2 regions of the Vibrio kasasachensis genome follow, and region 1 is predicted to be linked to the other one. Evidence: riboswitches for the same ligand, from Rfam matches in the RefSeq annotation. Region 1 holds a riboswitch; the other holds the start of a gene.
The links. Region 1 has a riboswitch for thiamine pyrophosphate ahead of thiC (phosphomethylpyrimidine synthase ThiC). Riboswitches for the same ligand answer to the same signal wherever they lie in the genome.
Positions count from the first base shown of each region.

Region 2: linked by a shared signal. The riboswitch ahead of thiB (thiamine ABC transporter substrate binding subunit) and the one ahead of thiC (phosphomethylpyrimidine synthase ThiC) in region 1 are both predicted to bind thiamine pyrophosphate.

Region 1 covers NZ_JAKJTB010000022.1:90,774-93,902, reverse strand. The annotation lists partial or broken rRNA gene L4C38_RS17870 (23S ribosomal RNA) at 1-151, shown strand, start outside; rRNA gene rrf (5S ribosomal RNA) at 258-373, shown strand; tRNA gene L4C38_RS17860 (tRNA-Asp) at 418-494, shown strand; tRNA gene L4C38_RS17855 (tRNA-Trp) at 560-636, shown strand; gene crcB (fluoride efflux transporter CrcB) at 1,296-1,679, shown strand; TPP riboswitch at 1,741-1,839, shown strand; gene thiC (phosphomethylpyrimidine synthase ThiC) at 1,988-3,129, shown strand, end outside.
Region 2 covers NZ_JAKJTB010000021.1:73,429-76,557, forward strand. The annotation lists gene thiP (thiamine/thiamine pyrophosphate ABC transporter permease ThiP) at 1-120, opposite strand, end outside; gene thiB (thiamine ABC transporter substrate binding subunit) at 130-1,119, opposite strand; TPP riboswitch at 1,182-1,293, opposite strand; gene L4C38_RS17305 (flavin prenyltransferase UbiX) at 1,371-1,997, opposite strand; gene mpl (UDP-N-acetylmuramate:L-alanyl-gamma-D-glutamyl-meso-diaminopimelate ligase) at 2,003-3,129, opposite strand, start outside.

The DNA of each region.
Region 1 (3,129 bases):
TCTAAGCGGGAAGCGAGCCTTGAGATGAGTTCTCCCTGGCACTTTAAGTGCCCTAAAGGGTTGTTCGAGACTAGAACGTTGATAGGCAGGGTGTGTAAGTGCTGCGAGGCATTGAGCTAACCTGTACTAATTGCCCGTGAGGCTTAACCATACAACACCCAAGGGGTTTTGTGGACTCAATGCAAGAACGATTGAATGTGTATTTAGAATTTTACTCTCTATTTTAGAGAAACCAGCTTTCCGAATTAAAGAATTTGCTTGGCGACCATAGCGTTGCGGACCCACCTGACTCCATGCCGAACTCAGAAGTGAAACGCAATAGCGCCGATGGTAGTGTGGGGTCTCCCCATGTGAGAGTAGGACATCGCCAGGCTTTAAATTATGAACACTTGTTATAAATAACGAGTATTCCACTGCGGAGTGGTAGTTCAGTTGGTTAGAATACCGGCCTGTCACGCCGGGGGTCGCGGGTTCGAGTCCCGTCCACTCCGCCATTATTTAAACCTCGCTATTAGCGGGGTTTTTTTGAATCTACAGTATGATAAAGTGTAGTTTCTCTAGGGGTGTAGCTCCAATTGGCAGAGCAGCGGATTCCAAATCCGCGTGTTGGGAGTTCGAATCTCTCCACCCCTGCCATATATCAAGCCTCAGCAGAAATGCTGGGGCTTTTTTACGCCTAAAGGTTTATAGCTGGAGAGCGAGCTAACAAAGCAGCGGATTCCACAAATACCAAAATAGTGCGTGTTGGGCGAAGCTTTCGAATCTCTCCACCCCTGCTATATACTAAGCCTCAGCAGAAATGCTGGGGCTTTTTTACGCCTAGAGGTTTTTGTAGTTGGAGAGTGAGTTAACAGAGCAGCGGATCCCACATATACCAAAAAGTACGAGTTGGGCGAAGCTTTCGAATCTCTTCACTTTAGCCATATATTGATCGTCAATCTAAACCTCAAACCCACACTAAGCGTTAGACTGCGTATTTGCTTTGAATTACAGCTAAGTCTTTATCTTAATGTCAGATTGTTGCTTCTACAGTTCACCACGTAGGGTAAAAGCTACGATTCCTACCCTATATGACAAAGTTTAACTTAGTGCTATCAGTGCTCTTTTAAGGGCATTCTATTTCAACGTATCCACTACTATCTATTTTCCCGTTATAGAGTGTCTTAAGTGACATCTGTAACTTTTTCATTCTAGAATAAAGAACGATGTAATATCTGCTGGAATTTATAGTTGTAGCGGTGTTTATATGAGTGTTTTCTGACTAGAATGTAGTCACTTTAAGATTTGGGGGATTTATGGGGCAGCTTTCCATTTTGGGTTTTATCGCGCTAGGTGGCGCTTTTGGTGCATGTTCACGTTATCTAATCTCCGAAGTTTGTGTTTCACTTTTTGGTCGCGGCTTCCCGTATGGAACATTGACAGTTAACGTCGTCGGTTCATTCGCTATGGGCCTGTTGATTGCGGCATTTGAAAACGAAATTATTGCCACTGACCCGTGGCGTCAAATTATTGGTTTAGGATTTTTAGGCGCATTGACCACATTTTCAACCTTTTCAATGGATAATGTATTGCTAATGCAGCAAGGCGCATTTTTCAAAATGGGGCTTAATGTCTTACTCAATGTGGTTTTGAGTATTTCTGCGGCTTGGTTAGGTTTTCAATTATTGATAAAAAGTTAACAATTATTTAGCAATTTTTAATTGGTCCGCTTGGTTTAGGCTTTCCAATTGCTTATACTTGCTTCACTTGTCGGAGTGCCATTTGGCTGAGACCGTTAATTCGGGATCCGTTGAACCTGATCAGGCTAATACCTGCGAAGGGAACAAGAGAAGATATTACTACTAGAGTAAGCTTCGTCTCTCTAGTATACCTATCAAAATATCGATGTCGTTCTAGGTGTTCCACACCTGCTATTCGATACCTCTTGTAACATCGTTCCGCCAAGCATTTTTATCCCATTTAAATAAAATGAATAAGGAAAAATGCTATGTCGAGTCGCAAGCAAGCGAGACTGGAAGCAAAACAGTTTATAGACACTCTCTCGGTACAAGCGTACCCCAATTCCCGTAAAGTCTATGTTGAGGGTTCCCGTCCTGATATTCGTGTACCAATGCGTGAAATCTCTCTAGCAGACAGTTTGATCGGTGGTTCTAAAGACGCGCCGATCTTAGAGCCGAACGAACCTATTCACGTTTATGATACCTCTGGATTTTATACCGATCCAGATCATAGCATCGACCTATATAAAGGCTTACCTAAACTACGTGAGCAGTGGATTGATGAGCGGTTAGATACAGAAACCTTAGATGAAGTGAGCTCTGTTTATACTAAACAGCGCTTAGAGGATGAAACGTTGGATGATCTTCGCTATGGCAATTTACCACGTATAAAACGTGCTAGGACTGGTAAGCGAGTCACTCAATTACATTATGCTCGTCAGGGCATCATCACTCCCGAAATGGAGTATATAGCCCTCCGCGAGAATATGGGTAGGGTACGATACCGTGATGAGGTACTGAATCAGCAACACGCAGGGCAAAATTTTGGGGCTAATCTACCTAGAGATATCTCGCCGGAATTTGTTCGAAAGGAAGTCGCCGAAGGGCGCGCTATCATACCCTCTAATATTAACCACCCAGAGTCAGAACCGATGATTATCGGGCGCAATTTTTTGGTTAAGGTCAATGCGAATATTGGCAATTCATCAGTGTCATCTTCTATTGAAGAAGAGGTTGAGAAGTTAGTTTGGTCAACGCGCTGGGGTGGTGATACGGTCATGGACCTATCAACAGGTCGAAATATTCATGAAACACGTGAGTGGATTTTACGTAATAGCCCTGTACCAATTGGTACAGTTCCTATGTATCAAGCTCTGGAGAAAGTGAATGGTGTAGCAGAAGCTCTTAATTGGGAAGTAATGCGTGATACGTTAATTGAACAAGCAGAGCAGGGCGTTGATTATTTCACTATTCATGCCGGTTTGTTATTACGTTATGTACCAATGACGGCAAAGCGGGTGACAGGTATTGTTTCTCGCGGTGGTTCAATCATTGCGAAATGGTGCTTGGCTCATCATCAAGAAAGCTTCCTTTATACCCATTTCCGTGAAATTTGTGAAATTTGTGCCAA
Region 2 (3,129 bases), on a different contig from region 1:
TTGCCACACTTGCAACACGTTGAGGGAAGGTGCCGCCATAAACAGAGCGGCAAGGGCTGAGAAGACAAAGGTCGCGATAAACATCGCGACCCAAAACCCTATTTTAGGCGTACGGTTCAAACAAACACCTTAGCGCGTTAGAGCATTTTGCCATTCACGGATCCATGCTTTGCGTTGCGTTGCCACTTCATCGGAAGTGAAGCTTAGCGCTTTGTCAGGCACAGTGAGTGATTGGTAACCTTGTGGCAATTTAATATCGGTGACTGGGTACATCCAGTTACCGGTCGGCATTGCTGATTGGAAACCGTCACTCAAAATAAACTGCATAAATTGATCAGCTAACGCTTCGTTTTTAGAGCCTTTAACTTTCGCAGCGACTTCAACTTGGGTGTAGTGACCTTCAGCAAAATTCGCAGCTGCAAAGCGCTTATCATCTTCAGCAATGATGTGATAAGCCGGTGAAGTGGTGTATGACAACACCATATCAGACTCACCTTTTAAGAACATAGAGTACGCTTCTGACCAGCCCTTGGTGACCGTTACCGTTTTACCTGCCAGCTTTTGCCAAGCTTGTGAGACATCATCACCATAGATTGATTTCATCCATAGCATAAAGCCTTGTCCTGGTGTTGATGTACGTGGGTCTTGATAAATCACTTTCAAATCATCACGCTGTTCAACCAACTCTTTTAAGCTCTTTGGTGGGTTGGTCAGCTTCTCTGTGTTGTAAACAAAAGCGAAGTAACTAAAGTCATATGGCACAAACGTTTTATCTTGCCAGCCCCCCGGAATCGTCACCATCGAGGTATCAACTGAGTGCGCAGTCAACAAACCGGTATTCTTTGCTTCTGTCATTAGGTTGTTATCAAGACCTAGCACAATATCTGCTTTGCTCTTGCCGTTTTCCAATCGAAGGCGATTTAGAATAGAAACACCGTCATCTAAAGCAACAAAGTTAAGCTCACAACCACATTGAGCTTCAAACGCTTTTTTGACCGCGGGAGCTGGCCCCCAATCTGCAGCAAAGGAATCATAGGTATAAACGGTTAAGGTATTGTCTGCCGCCAAAGCAGAAAAAGAAGCACTTGCGATCGCTAGGGCTGTTAGAGTGGTTTTCACTGTTCGCTCTCCGAAGTTGAGCGGCACAGGTTTGAGGTCGAGGCTTAATTTTCCGTAATAATCAATTATCCTGACTCAATTCCTACGCCAGCATTATCTGGTTCAGGTCCACGGGTCCCGACAAAATGTCGATCTCAGCTAGTGTTCTACCACTTTGCTCCCCGATGAGTATGGAATGGATTGTAATCATTCCACCTATCAATAGCTATATACAATCGCTAGAAAATTGAACAGCTAAACAATTGAGATTGCTATAAGCGTTGGTCATAGCCCCAGCGTGGTACCAGACCTTGCTCAACACCAAGATGATCCAAGATGCGCGCGACCATAAAATCGACTAAATCTTCGATGGTTTTAGGCTGATGATAAAAACCTGGCGCGGCAGGCATAATAGTCACCCCCATTTGCGACAACTTGTGCATGTTCTCTAAATGCAGCGTAGAGAACGGGGTTTCACGTACCACCAACAATAACTGCCCGCGCTCCTTCATTACCACATCTGCCGCGCGTTCAATCAGATTATCGGACATGCCGTGGGCAATCGCAGCAACGCTACCCGCGGAACAAGGACAAACCACCATCTGTTTTGGTGCGGCAGAGCCTGAAGCTACTGGTGAAAACCAGTCATCCTTACCGCAGACAACTAATTTAGCAGGGTCACAGTTGAGATGCTCAACCAGTGCTTGCTTTGCAGCGTCAGGACCACTGGGGAGCTTTAAGTTATGCTCGGTAGCCATCACAACTCGCGCAGCTGACGATATTAGTAAATAGACTTGGAAGTCTGCTGCTAGCAGGCATTCTAATAAACGTAAACCATAAGGCGCCCCTGAAGCTCCGGTAAACGCCAATGTGATCGCTTTGTCACTGTGCTTTGTCATGCTATTTATTCCGCCAAGCTCGCTAATAGTTTGTCGTGGATACCTTCAAAGCCACCATTGCTCATCACCAAAATGTGATCTCCGGACTTTGCGCTTGCGACAATTTCTGCAACTAATAAATCAATGTTAGCACTGGTGCTCGCTGGCTGGCGGCACTGTTTCGCTACCTCTTCCACCGACCAATCAATGCTATCTGGTTGGTATAGGAAAACTTGATCGGCACTGTGAAGCGAAGCGGCTAACGTGTCTTTATGTACTCCACGTTTCATGGTGGCAGAACGAGGCTCTAAAACCGCGATAATTTTATCTTCGCCAATCTTGTTACGTAATCCACCTAGTGTCAGTTCAATCGCCGTTGGGTGATGAGCAAAGTCATCATAAACCGACACGCCATTCACCGTGCCTTTAAATTCTAAACGACGCTTTGTGTTAATAAACTTACCCAGAGCTTCACAGGCAAGATCAGGCGCAACACCAACGTGACGTGCAGCAGCAACCGCCATCAATGCATTATCAACATTGTGATCGCCAACCAAACCCCATTTTACCGTACCAACTTGCTGTTGTTTTAAGAAAATATGAAATTCTGAGCCATCTTTTTTCACTTTTTCTGCTCGCCAATCACCTTGCTCACCAGTGAACTCATTTTCACTCCAGCAACCACGCGCTAATACATCCTCAATCGCCTGATCTTTCTTCGGTGAAAGGACGCGACCATTGCCCGGAACCGTGCGCACTAAATGATGAAATTGACGCTTTATCGCTTCAAGATCGTCGAAGATGTCTGCATGATCAAACTCAAGATTATTGATGACTAAAGTACGCGGATGGTAATGAACAAACTTTGAACGCTTATCAAAAAAAGCACTGTCGTATTCGTCAGCTTCCACCACAAAAAACATGCTTTCGCCTAAACGAGCAGAAATACCAAAATTACCTAATACACCGCCCACTAAGAAACCTGGCTGATATCCGCAATCTTCTAATACCCAAGCCAACATACTTGAGGTGGTGGTTTTACCATGAGTACCTGACACCGCAAGTACCCATCGGTCATGCAACAAAAACTCCTGTAACCACTGCGGTCCTGAGGTATAACGAAGGTTACTATTGAGTACATATTCCACACACG